Regions from separate parts of the Actinoallomurus sp. NBC_01490 genome, predicted to be linked through region 2. Evidence: riboswitches for the same ligand, from Rfam matches in the RefSeq annotation. Region 2 holds a riboswitch; the other holds the start of a gene.
The links. Region 2 has a riboswitch for cyclic di-AMP ahead of OG417_RS51360 (CHAP domain-containing protein). Riboswitches for the same ligand answer to the same signal wherever they lie in the genome.
Positions count from the first base shown of each region.

Region 1: it holds a riboswitch for cyclic di-AMP, as region 2 does, so the genes downstream of both, OG417_RS36645 (C40 family peptidase) here and OG417_RS51360 (CHAP domain-containing protein) in region 2, are expected to answer to the same signal.

Region 1 covers NZ_CP109433.1:7,953,899-7,959,558, reverse strand. Annotated here, with positions in the region: gene OG417_RS36655 (pyridoxine/pyridoxamine 5'-phosphate oxidase) at 45-731, opposite strand; gene OG417_RS36650 (class II 3-deoxy-7-phosphoheptulonate synthase) at 900-2,231, shown strand; gene OG417_RS36645 (C40 family peptidase) at 2,324-3,325, opposite strand; cyclic di-AMP (ydaO/yuaA leader) riboswitch at 3,337-3,492, opposite strand; gene OG417_RS36640 (MerR family transcriptional regulator) at 3,736-4,104, opposite strand; gene OG417_RS36635 (SDR family NAD(P)-dependent oxidoreductase) at 4,136-4,891, opposite strand; gene OG417_RS36630 (CHAP domain-containing protein) at 5,232-5,660, opposite strand, start outside.
Region 2 covers NZ_CP109433.1:11,124,607-11,130,266, reverse strand. Annotated here, with positions in the region: gene OG417_RS51380 (hypothetical protein) at 1-31, shown strand, start outside; gene OG417_RS51375 (glycosyltransferase) at 245-1,309, opposite strand; gene OG417_RS51370 (ArsR/SmtB family transcription factor) at 1,448-1,819, opposite strand; gene OG417_RS51365 (cation diffusion facilitator family transporter) at 1,919-2,815, shown strand; cyclic di-AMP (ydaO/yuaA leader) riboswitch at 3,028-3,171, shown strand; gene OG417_RS51360 (CHAP domain-containing protein) at 3,171-4,151, shown strand; gene OG417_RS51355 (hypothetical protein) at 4,159-5,304, shown strand; gene OG417_RS51350 (C40 family peptidase) at 5,342-5,660, opposite strand, start outside.

The DNA.
Region 1 (5,660 bases), 3.2 Mb from region 2:
GATCAACTGCGATCCGGCCCGAAACCGGACCGGCGGGAAGGAAACTACGGCCACAACATGTGGCGTTCCCATGGGCTGTGACGATCGGGGCGTTCGTAACGCAGCCGGGTGTGAACGCGGTCCTTGTCGGCCTGCCAGAACTCGATCGCGATCGGAACGAGGGTGTAGAGCGTCCACTCCGTGCTGATCAGGGCGGGGTCCGACTCGATCCGGGCCAGCGCCGCGCGGAAGGCGCGGTCGCGCTCTCCGGCGCTCTCCAGATGGCTGCTCTGCCGGCCCAGCAGCGCCTCGGCGCGGGCGGAGGGCGCACGGGCCAGCAGATCGGCGGCACTCTGCTCGGGAGACGCGGGCTCCACGGTGCCCCGCACCCGTACCTGGCGGCCTTGCGGGGGCCAGTAGAAGGTGAGCGCCGCGCGGGGCAGATCCGCCAGCTGACGGCCCTTGGGACTGCCGGCGTGCACCGCGAACTGCCAGCCGTCGGCGTCCACGTTCTTGAGGATGAGAACCCGGGCGTCGGGGCCGCCGTCCTCGCCGACGGTCGACAGCGTCATGGCGTGCGCATCGGGCACACCGGCCTCGACCGCCTCTGTCAGCCAGCCGAGGAACAGCTCGACCGGCTCGGCCGGGGCGCCGGCGGGATCGAAGTCCGCCAGCGGGCCGGCGAACACCTCCAGACCCCGCAGCCACTCACGCACACTCCCGGCTTGCCCGAGATCGTCACTTGCGCCCATCGTGCCCCCTGACCGTCGCTGTCCCCGGCTGTAAGTCGCCCTCGACCCTACCGAGGGGCCGGGACGGCGGCCTGGAACGTATGGGTCTCCCCAAGACCGGGCAAGGGCGCCGCGTCGTGGGCGGCCGGCTGCCCGGGCATGGCGTAATGGTCGATACCCTAGGTGCCCGTGGACCTCCTTGACTCCTGGCGCGATCTTCCCGCGGCCCAGCAGCCCGACTGGCCCGACCCCGCTCAGGTGCGCGTCGTCGCCGACCAGCTCGCCAAGCTTCCGCCGCTCGTGTTCGCGGGCGAGTGCGACCAGCTCCGCGCGCAGCTCGCCGCCGTGGCGCGGGGCGAGGCGTTCGTGCTGCAGGGCGGCGACTGCGCGGAGACGTTCTCCGGCGCCACCGCCGACGACGTGCGCAACAAGCTCAAGACCCTGCTCCAGATGTCGGTGGTCCTGACGTACGCCGCGAGCGTGCCGGTCGTGAAGATCGGCCGGATGGCGGGCCAGTTCGCCAAGCCGCGGTCGAAGCCGGTCGAGGTCCGGGACGGCGTCGAGCTTCCCGCGTACCGCGGCGACATGGTCAACGGCTTCGGCTTCACCGCCGAGGACCGCACGCCGGACCCGGGACGCCTGCTGCGGGCCTACCACGCCGCCGCGGTGACGTTGAACCTCTGCCGCGCCTTCACCCAGGGCGGGTACGCCGACCTGCGCCAGGTCCACGCGTGGAACCAGGACTTCGTGGCGAACAGCCCGGCCGGGCGCCGCTACGAGCGGCTCGCGGGCGAGATCGACCGGGCGCTGGCGTTCATGCACGCGGCCGGCGCCGACCCGGAGGAGTTCCACCGCGTCCAGCTCTACTCCAGCCACGAGGCGCTGATCCTCGACTACGAGCGGGCGCTGACCCGCATCGACTCGCGCTCCGGCCTGCCGTACGACGTGTCCGGGCACTTCCTGTGGATCGGCGAGCGCACCCGGCAGCTCGACGGCGCGCACGTGGAGTTCATGCGGCGCATCCGCAACCCGATCGGGGTCAAGCTCGGCCCGACGACCAGCGCCGAGGACGCCCTGGCGCTCATCGACAAGCTCGACCCCGAGCGCGAGCCGGGCCGCCTGACGTTCGTGATCCGCATGGGCGCCGGCCGCGTACGCGAGGCGCTGCCGCCGCTGGTGGAGAAGGTCACCGCGAGCGGGGCGCAGGTCGCGTGGATCTGCGACCCGATGCACGGCAACACGTTCGAGGCGGAGAGCGGCTACAAGACCCGCCGGTTCGACGACGTCGTGGCCGAGGTGGAGGGCTTCTTCGACGTCCACCGGTCGCTGGGCACCCACCCGGGCGGCGTCCACCTGGAGTTCACCGGCGACGACGTCACCGAGTGCGTGGGTGGCGGCCACGAGATCGTCGAAGACGACCTTCACCAGCGGTACGAGACCGCCTGCGACCCGCGCCTCAACCGCAGCCAGGCGCTCGACCTGGCGTTCATGGTCGCGGAGATGTACCGCACGACGAAGTGAGCGAGGGGCCCCGCGCCCGGGGCCCCTCGACTCATACGGCGCGTGCGCCGGTCAGGCGATGCGTACGTCTCTCAAGACGGCGCTTACGTCGATCAGACGATGCGCACGGCTCCGGCGAACGGGCGGGTGGCCAGGTCGGCGACCCGTACGTGATCGCCGGTGTGGGGCGCGTGGATGAACTTCCCGTCTCCCAGGTACATCCCCATGTGGTGGATGTCGGAGTAGAAGAACACCAGGTCGCCGGGCTGGAGCTGGCTCCGTGAGACGTGGACGCCGGCGTTCCACTGGTCGCCGCCGTAGTGCGGGAGGTTCACCCCGACCTGCTTGTACGCCCACATGGTCAGGCCGGAGCAGTCGAACCCCTTCCCGGGCGTGGCGCCGCCCCAGACGTACGGGACGCCCAGCTGCGTGAGCGCCGCGCGTACGGCGCCGATGGCCTTGGTGGACCCGCCCGGGATCTCCGGCACGCTCTCGCCGCGCTCGGCACGCTCGACGGCGTCCTTGAGCAGCGGCCTGCGCAGCTTGTCGAGCGTCTTGCCGATCGTCGCCTTCTTCTGCGCGAGCTGCGTCTTGAGCAGCGCCGACCGTGAAGCCCGGTCACGGGCGTTCTGCCAGGCACGCTCGGCGTTCTGGATCGCCTGGGTGAGCTGGCGGACCTGGGTGTCGTCCTGCTGGGTGAAGAAGTGCAGGGTCGCGGCCTGGTCCAGCAGCGCCTGCGGGTCTTTGGCGGAGAACAGCGCCGGCGCCTCGTCGGGCGCGCTGTGCATGTAGCGCAGCGCGGCCAGCCGGCCCACACGCTGCTGGATGGCCTTGAGGGCCTTGGTCTCGCGCTGCGAGGTCGCCTTGGCGATCGTGCTGGCGCGCTGGGCCTGCCGAAGCCGGACGCGCAGCCCGTCGTACTGCTCGGTGAGCTGTTCGAGCTGGGTGTTCAGCTGGTCGGCCTGCTGCCGGAGCGCGTCGATCCGGGGTGCCGGTTTCGCCTCGGCCGACGGCGACGGCAGGATCAGTCCGCCGGTGAGAAGAATGCCGGCGACCACGGTGTTGCGGCTGCGGTGCGGCCTATGATGCGCTTTCGCGGTTCGCGAAGGCTCCATTCAGGTGCTCCTCATTTCTCCTGGGCCGCCTACCGGGTTAGCTGACGGGTTCGGGCCAAGGAGAAGCCCTACCGGTTACGGATTCACCCCGGGACCGAGCGCGATGGGAGAGAGTCCCGTGAGGCGCTCCGTGAGTGGGTCCCCGGCTCGCCCGGCGCGCTGGCTTGCGCGCGAGGCGACTCGGCGGTCCGGCCGGGAACCGGCCGGTGACACCGTGGGACATTAACGGACCGTGACGTGATGGCCAACCGGAACATGCGGAGATGGCCTGGCGTCTTCAAGGATGGTCACTGTGGGTGATGCCGCTCTGGCCCTTTCCGCCTAGTGCAAAGCGAAGCCCGGCCGCGAAAGGCGGGATGTACACCGATCTCTCGGCGAACGCCCCGGCGGCCCGTGCGGGCGGCGTACAGTCAGAGCCCGTCCCTGTCGCAACCGCCGTTGACGCGGTCGAGGAACACGCTCAGACGGTCCCGTATCTCGGCCAGCGCGGTGATCTTCTCCTCGAGCTCGGCGAGCTTGCCCGCGATGACCGAAGCGCTCCCCGGGCACCGGTTCGCCTCGATGTCCTGGTCGAGGCAGGGCAGGAACGCGTGGAGGTCCTCGGCGGTGAAGCCGAGCGAGAGCAGCAGCCGGATGTTGCGGACCCGCAGGATGGAGTTCTCACCGTAGTCCCGGTACCGGTTCGCCGTACGCCGGGGGTGTAGCAGGCCCTGTTGTTCGTAGTAGCGCAGGGCACGGACGGTGGTTCCCGCCTCCCGGGCCAGTTCGCCGATCAACACGGTCGGAGATTACCTTTCGGGTGAACGCCCCTCATGCGATGTTGATCCCGCCGTCGACGCGGATCACCGAACCGGTCAGGTAGCCGGCCTCGGGGCGCGCGACGTTCACGATCCACCAGGCGATCTCCTCGGGCCGTGCGGGGCGCCCGAGCGGGACGCGGGCGAGCATCTCGTCGCGGCTCGCGGCGATCTCCTCAGGGGTGAACCCGGCGTGCGTCAGCACGGGTGTCTGCGTGATCCCAGGAGCGACCGAGACGACCCGGATGTTCCGAGGAGACAGCTCGACGGCCCAGGTGTGGGTCAGGAAGTCCAGGGCCACTTTCGTGGACCCGTAGACGGAGTTGCCCGGGAAGGCGCGCCCTGGGCCGTTGGCGGTGATGTTGACGATCGTGCCGCCTCCGTCCTCCAGCCGGGGCAGGGCGGCCTGAGTGAGCATCAGCGGGCCGATGAGGTTCGTGTCGAGCTGCTGCCGCGCGACGTCCCGGTCGATCGTGCCGAGCGGCGCCGGCCGGGTGATGGCGGCGTTGTTCACCAGGACGTCAAGCCGCCCGAACGCCTCGACCGCAGCGGTCACGATCCGGGCGGGCGCCTCGGGTGCCGCGACGTCGGCGGCGAACGTACGGATGCCGGGTCGTCCTTCGGCGGTCCGGTCGAGGTTCTCCGCGTTTCGGCCCACGACGAGCACCTGGGCACCCTCACGTGCGAACTGATGCGCCGTTGCCCGGCCGATCCCGGTGCCGCCACCGGTCACGATCACGCTCTGACCGTGGAGTGACGTCTTCGTCATATCCTGCCCGTCCTTGTCGTCTCTGGGTCCGCTCGGCCGTGCCGGGCGGTGTCGCGACGACGCTAAACGTTGACCCCGGCGTCAGGGTCAAGCGCGCGAGGGAGAACAGGCGGAGACGGGGAGGCCGCCGGCGCAGGCCGACCGAGCGCGAGATCGCGCTCCAGGGGCAGGGTCGGCCTGCAACGGGTCCACGTGCCGAGCCGACCGTTGAGATCGGACGTCCGGCTCGGTGCGGGACCGGGGAAAGCGGCAGTGCCGGGGCTCGGAGAAGAGGGCCCGGGCGATGACCGAGGGCCCTCCCACGGGCGGGGAGGGCCGGCTCGGGCTTCAGAGCCCGCTCTCAGACGTTGAGCGACTCTTCGGAGCTGGGCTGGGAGACCGCGGCGTGGAGGGTGTTCCAGAACGCCAGCTCGACGTCCTCCTCCAGCTCGGTGATCTTGCCCCAGAACTCCTTGTCCTCGGCCAGCGCGGCGGCCTCCGCGGACAGGACGGGCATGACCGCCGTACCGGCGTCCGCGGCGTCCAGGTCGGCCACGCTCATGTCGGCGGGCATCTCGACCGGCGTGCGGTGGTGCTTGCCGCGCTTGCGGACGCGGACGTTCGGGGTCGGCACCGGCACGCGGACCTTCGCCTTGCTCAGCGCCAGCGTCACCGTGCCGAACACCACGACGGCCAGCAGCCCGGTGAGGGCGGCCTGCTGGTCGGGCAGCGGCGGCGCGGAGTCGTGCTGGGCCGTCGTCTGCGTCTCGTGCATGGGGGTGGCCGGCTG
Region 2 (5,660 bases):
CGGCGGGGAACCCGAGAACCCGGCCGGCTGACCGAAGAGGCCGGGCCGGCCACGAGAGACGGCTTCGCCCGCGAGGTCGCCCACCGGGTGATCTTCATGGACGCCGGTTACATCCTTGAGGAACAGACGCCATACGCCTTTTTCGACGCTCCGGCGACGCCGCGCGCCCGGTCCTTCCTGCGTCTCCCCACCGTCGACAACGTGTCCGGTCGACTTCATGTCCCCCGGACCGAACCAGCCGGTTCTAGCCGGCCGCTGCGACGATCGAATCAACGACCCGGTCGGGGTCTTCAGCGGTGATCGCGGTGGCCATGCGCTGAGCGGCCTTGGTGTAGCCCGGATCGGCCAGGACCTGCTGGATGGTGCCGGTCAGCGCGGGCACGTCGGCGTCGGCGGTGACGCTGACGCCCACGCCGTGGTGGCGGACCCGCGCGGCGACGTCGTGTTGGTCGCGTCCCATCGGCACGCACACCAGCGGCACCCCGGCCCGCAGCGCTGCCATGACCGTGCCGTGGCCGGCGTGGGTGACCACCAGTGCGGCGTGCGGCAGGACGGCCGAGTGCGGCACGAAGCGTTCCACGGTGCTGTTGTCCGGCGGGTCGAAGCGGGCGGGATCGACCGCCGGGCCGACGGTGACCAGTGCGCGTACCGGCAGTTGCCCGAGCGCGGCCAGCAGCCGGTGCAGCAGCTCGGCCTGGCCCTGGTCGCTGGTGCTCAAACTCACGAGCACCAGCGGTCTGTCCGTCCACTGTGGCCGCCAGTCGCCGGGCGGGGTGTCGTCGAGTTGCGGGCCGACGTAGGTGACGTGGGCCGGCGGCCGTACGTCCGGCAGTTCGAAAGCCCGGCTGGTGAGCACGAGGACCCGGTCGGCGGCCAGGATCTGGTCGGTGACCGAGGCGACCTCGGGGAGGCCGAAACCACGACGGGCGTCGTTGATCGCGGTCCGGACCCGTCCCCACTTCGGCTGCGCGGCCATCGTGGAGCCGACCCGCCGGTCGGCCAGGTAGACGGTCGGCATCAGCGCGGCGGACGGTACGCCGCCGACGGTGGCGGCGATCAGCGCGCCGTGCAACATACAGTCCGCCACCACGATGTCGGCACCGTCGAGCCGGTCGCTCAGGTGCTCGGCGAGCGGTGTCGGTTCAGTGTCCTCGATGGGATGGAAGTCCAGTCCGGATGCCAGGTGAGCGATGGTCGGCGACCCCGCGACCCGCACCCGGTGGCCGTGCGCGACCAGGCGTCGCGCCACCCGGATCTCGGCCGACGCGGTGCCGCCGCCGTCGCGTGCTACGAGCAGTACATCTGTCATGACGGCAAGGCTGGCACTTGAAGCTTAGTTCAAGTCAACGGGAGGGCCATGGTCGAGTTGCCCGACATCGCCGGGTCGCCCGCCGCAGCGGGCCGGCCCCGTCGGAGCTGCGCTCGCAGGAGCGGTCGCGGGTGGTGGTCACCCGGTCAGGTTCGCCGCCGGGGGCTGGTCGGTCGCGCCGAGTCGGCGGTGTTCGATGTGGTAGACGGCCTCGTCGAGCAGGGCGGCGACGTGGTCGTCGTAGAGGCGGTAGACGATGCTGCGCCCTTGCCGGTCGCCGGTGACGAGGCCGAGGTGGCGCAGGTGGCGGAGCTGGTGTGAGACCGCAGAGCGTTCCATGCCGACCGCGTCGGCGAGTTCGCCGACCGGGCAGGGCCCTTGGCGGAGCCGGGCCATGATGAGCAGCCGGCTCGGTGTGGCGAGGGCCTGCATCGTCTCGGCGACCGTCTTGGCGGTTTGAAGGTCGATCTGGGCGGCGGGGGTCGTTCGCCCGTCCACGCCGTGTCCCATGACGGCGATGCTACCGCGTGTCAACAGGTGAACAGGTATTCACATATTCTCCTATAATGGCCGGGCACGTCGGAGAGACCCCGGGGGAGCCGCCCTGTCATGAGCATGCTGGAGACCGTACGAGACGACGCCGCCGACCGGCGTGCGGCCAACCGCGCCATGGCGGTGTCGGCGGCCGGGCTCGCGATCACCGCGGTGGTGGAACTGGCCCTGGCCATGGTGACCGGATCGGTCGCCCTGCTCGGTGACGCGCTGCACAACCTGTCCGATGTGTCCACCTCGGCGGTGGTGTTCGCCGGGTTCTGGATCTCACGTCGGCCCCCGACCGCCCGCTATCCGTACGGGTATGAGCGTGCCGAGGACCTGTCCGGGCTGGGTGTGGCGCTGGTGATCTGGCTCAGTGCGCTGTTCGCCGGGTACGAGAGCGTGCGGAAGCTGCTCGACGCGGCGCCCACGAGTCATCCGGCCGTCGGCATGGCCGGTGCGGCCGTCGGCATTGTTGGCAACCAGCTGGTGGCCCGCTACAAGCTGAAGGTCGGGCGGCGTATCCGGTCCGCGACGTTGATCGCCGACGCCAAGCACTCGTGGCTGGACGCCATCTCCTCCGTCGGAGCGCTGATCGGGCTGGCGCTCGTCATCGCCGGATACCGGTGGGGCGACCCGATCGCCGGCTTCGCCGTCACATTGTTCATCTGCCATGTCGGCGTGGAGGTCACCCGAGAGATGGTCCACCGCCTGATGGACGGCGTCGACCCCGATGACCTTGACGCCGCCAAGGCCGCGGCCGCGCGGGTGCCCGGAGTGCGGTCGGCCGAGGTCCGCGGACGCTGGATGGGCCGCACGCTGGCGCTCGAGGTCGAAACCGGTCTCGGCGACGGTCTCAACCTCGCCGACGCGGATCGGATCAACGCCTCCGTCGAGGAGAGCGTACGGGCCGCGGTTCCGGCGGCGGGCCTGGTGCACGCCCACGCTCATTCCACGGCCGAGACGGCCTGACCCGCCGCGATCTCCTAATCTCCGTAGGAGCAGCTGTGGTGTCACCTCGCACACCGCCTGTTCCTTTGCCCCACCGCGTACAGGATCCGGGCCAGATGAGTGTTCCGTGCTGGGAGTTAGCGAATGTCGCATTTGGGGCTGATGTTGTGTTTGATTACGGTCTCTACTACGTTGCGTCGTAGCCGGGCTGTGTCATGTCTTCATCCGAAGGCGGGGCCCGGACGCCTAATCCGGTGGCGCCGCCAGCGTCGTTGGAGCCGGGGACCCATGTCTTTGGGGTGAATCCGCCGTGTGCGGTAGGGCTTCTCCTGGCCCGAACCCGTCAGCTAACCCGGTCGGCGGGTTAGGGAGAGATATGGATCCGGTAGGCCAGAAGCTGCTGCACATCGCCAGGACCGAACTCGGTTACAGCGAAAAGAGCAGCGGCTACACCAAGTACGGGAACTGGTACGGCGAGCACGTCGCCCACGGCGGCGGCTACGACACCGCACCGTGGTGTGACATGTTCCTCGCCTGGGCCGCCGACAAGGCGGGCGTCGAGGACTGGACGGGGGAGTTCGCCTCCACGCCTGATCACGCGAGCTGGTTCCAGAAGCACCACGCGTGGGGCCACAACCCCGAGCCGGGCGCCATCGTGTTCTTCTCCTTCTCGGGCGGCAAGAGCATCGGCGACATCGAACACGTCGGGATCGTGGAGAAGGTCCACGGCGATAAGCTCACCACCATCGAGGCGAACCACAACAACAAGCTCGGACGCGCCGATCGCGATGTCAGCCAGGTCGTCGGCTTCGGCTATCCCGCCAAGGTCAAGGTGAAGGGCAAGCCCGTACCGGGGACGGAGCAGAAGTACCAGCCGAAGCACTCGGCACCGGCGCTGTCGCCGCGGGAGATCGTCGGGGACGTCGGGGCGCAGCAGCAGGTGGCGCAGACTTCTCACGCGGCGCCGGAGCAGCCGTTGGTCGACCAGAGCGGGATGCTGACCGGGCTGCTGGCCGTCGTGGTGTTCGGCACGGCCACGCTGGCGATCGCCAGGTCCAGGGTGAAGGTGCCGGTCCCCGCGTCCGGCGTTCAGCTCCGCAAGCGCGGGAAGCACCACCGCAGGCCGGTGGAGCTCCCCGCCGAGATGACTCCGGCGCACCTCGACGAGGCCGACGTCGGTACGGCGGTGATGCCGGCCTTCACGGCCGAGGCGGCGGCCCAAGCGGAAGATCGCGAGTTCTGGGGGAGGATCTCCGCCCTGGAGGAGGATGAGGAACTGGCGTTCTGGGACTCGATGCACTCGGTGATGGCGAGCGCTCGCCCGTCGGAGCGCGCGTCCGCGATGGCCGGTATGTAGGAGCCGGGTGGGCAGGAAACCGTCCGCCGCGCCGATCCGCGCGGTCCGGCCCCTGGAGGGCGGGTTGCCCCTGCGGACCTTCGAGGAGTACCGGTCCGCGGGGCGGCTCGTCCGCCGGGAGCTGGATGACGCGGAGCGCCTGCGCCGTGAACTTCTCCGTGGGCGTACGGCACCGCGTCGGTTCCCGCCTGACTTCGCGGGGCGGCTGCTGGCGGTCTGGAACGCCTACGTCCTGCAGATGGTCGGGGAGCACTTGCTCGATGCGGTGCGGGTTCGCACTCTCGGCGCCGTACGCCCCGAGGCGTCGGCTCGGATACTGGCGTTCCTGGGTCCGGCGAGCCGCTGGATGTCTCAGGCCGGCCCCGCCGCGGCCGACGCCTCGTACCGGATCGAGGAGCAGGTGCACCTTCCGGCCGAGCCACCGGGGTGGCCGAACCGGACGTACGGTCCTTATCCACTGTCGACCGCGATGGCGGCGGCCCTCCGGGCGGTTCACGCACGGGGCGGCTCCACCCTGGCGGACCATGTCCGGGCGCCGGTCAGGGATGAGGAGGATCTGTTCTGGCTTCACTGGCTACTCGACAACGCCGCCGCGGCGATCGAGTACACGGAGCAGCCGGACCTCGATGAACCGTCATGGTCGGCGATGACCGCCGCCTATCTGCGGTACGCGCTCCGGATGCTGTTCCTCTTCGGCCAGGTCGCCGCGATGCCCGCCCTGCTCGACGCCCGAGACCCCACCACCGTGGTCTCGCTCGTCGCCCGCGGCCCGTCGAGGATCGACATCTGGTCTCTCACCGATCCGGGTCGGCGCACACTGTGGCGCTCACGTCCATCGGCGCGCGCGGCGGTCGAGAAGATGTGGGCCGCGGACCCGTGGCCGGGGGCGACCGTCCGGGTCCAGGCGCAGATCGACGCGGCGCTCCGGACGGGCGCGATCGTCTTCGCCACCGACCGGGCCGGCGAGCGGCTCGGATGCTTCTACCGGTGTCCCTGGCCGGCGGTGTACGAGGTGCGCAGGCCCGTCACGATCGGCGGCACTCACCTGCTGCCGATGGAGCACTTCACCTTCGACGCGCTCGGCGAGGGGCATGGCCGAGGCGGCCGGATCGTCGTGTCGGTGTTCGTACCCGCCGTCGCTGCGGTCGGATGAGACGAGCCGGCTCGCCGGGCCGTCTGTGCGAGATCTGTCAGGGCCGGCTGGCGCCCACGTAGTGCGAGACGTACCAGGGGTTGGACATGCTGTCGAACTTCACGACGCTGCCGGTGTGGGGGGCGTGGATGAACCTGCCACCGCCGACGTACATGCCCTCGTGGCCGAGGTTGTCGAAGTAGACCAGGTCGCCGGGCTGCAGGTCCGATTTGGCGACGTGGCGGGTGGCGGCGTACTGGTCGGGGACGACGCGGGGGAGGCTGACGCCGGCGGCGCGCCAGGACATCATGGTCAGGCCGGAGCAGTCATAGCCCTTCGGGCCGGTGCCGCCGTAGATGTAGGGCTTGCCGAGCTGG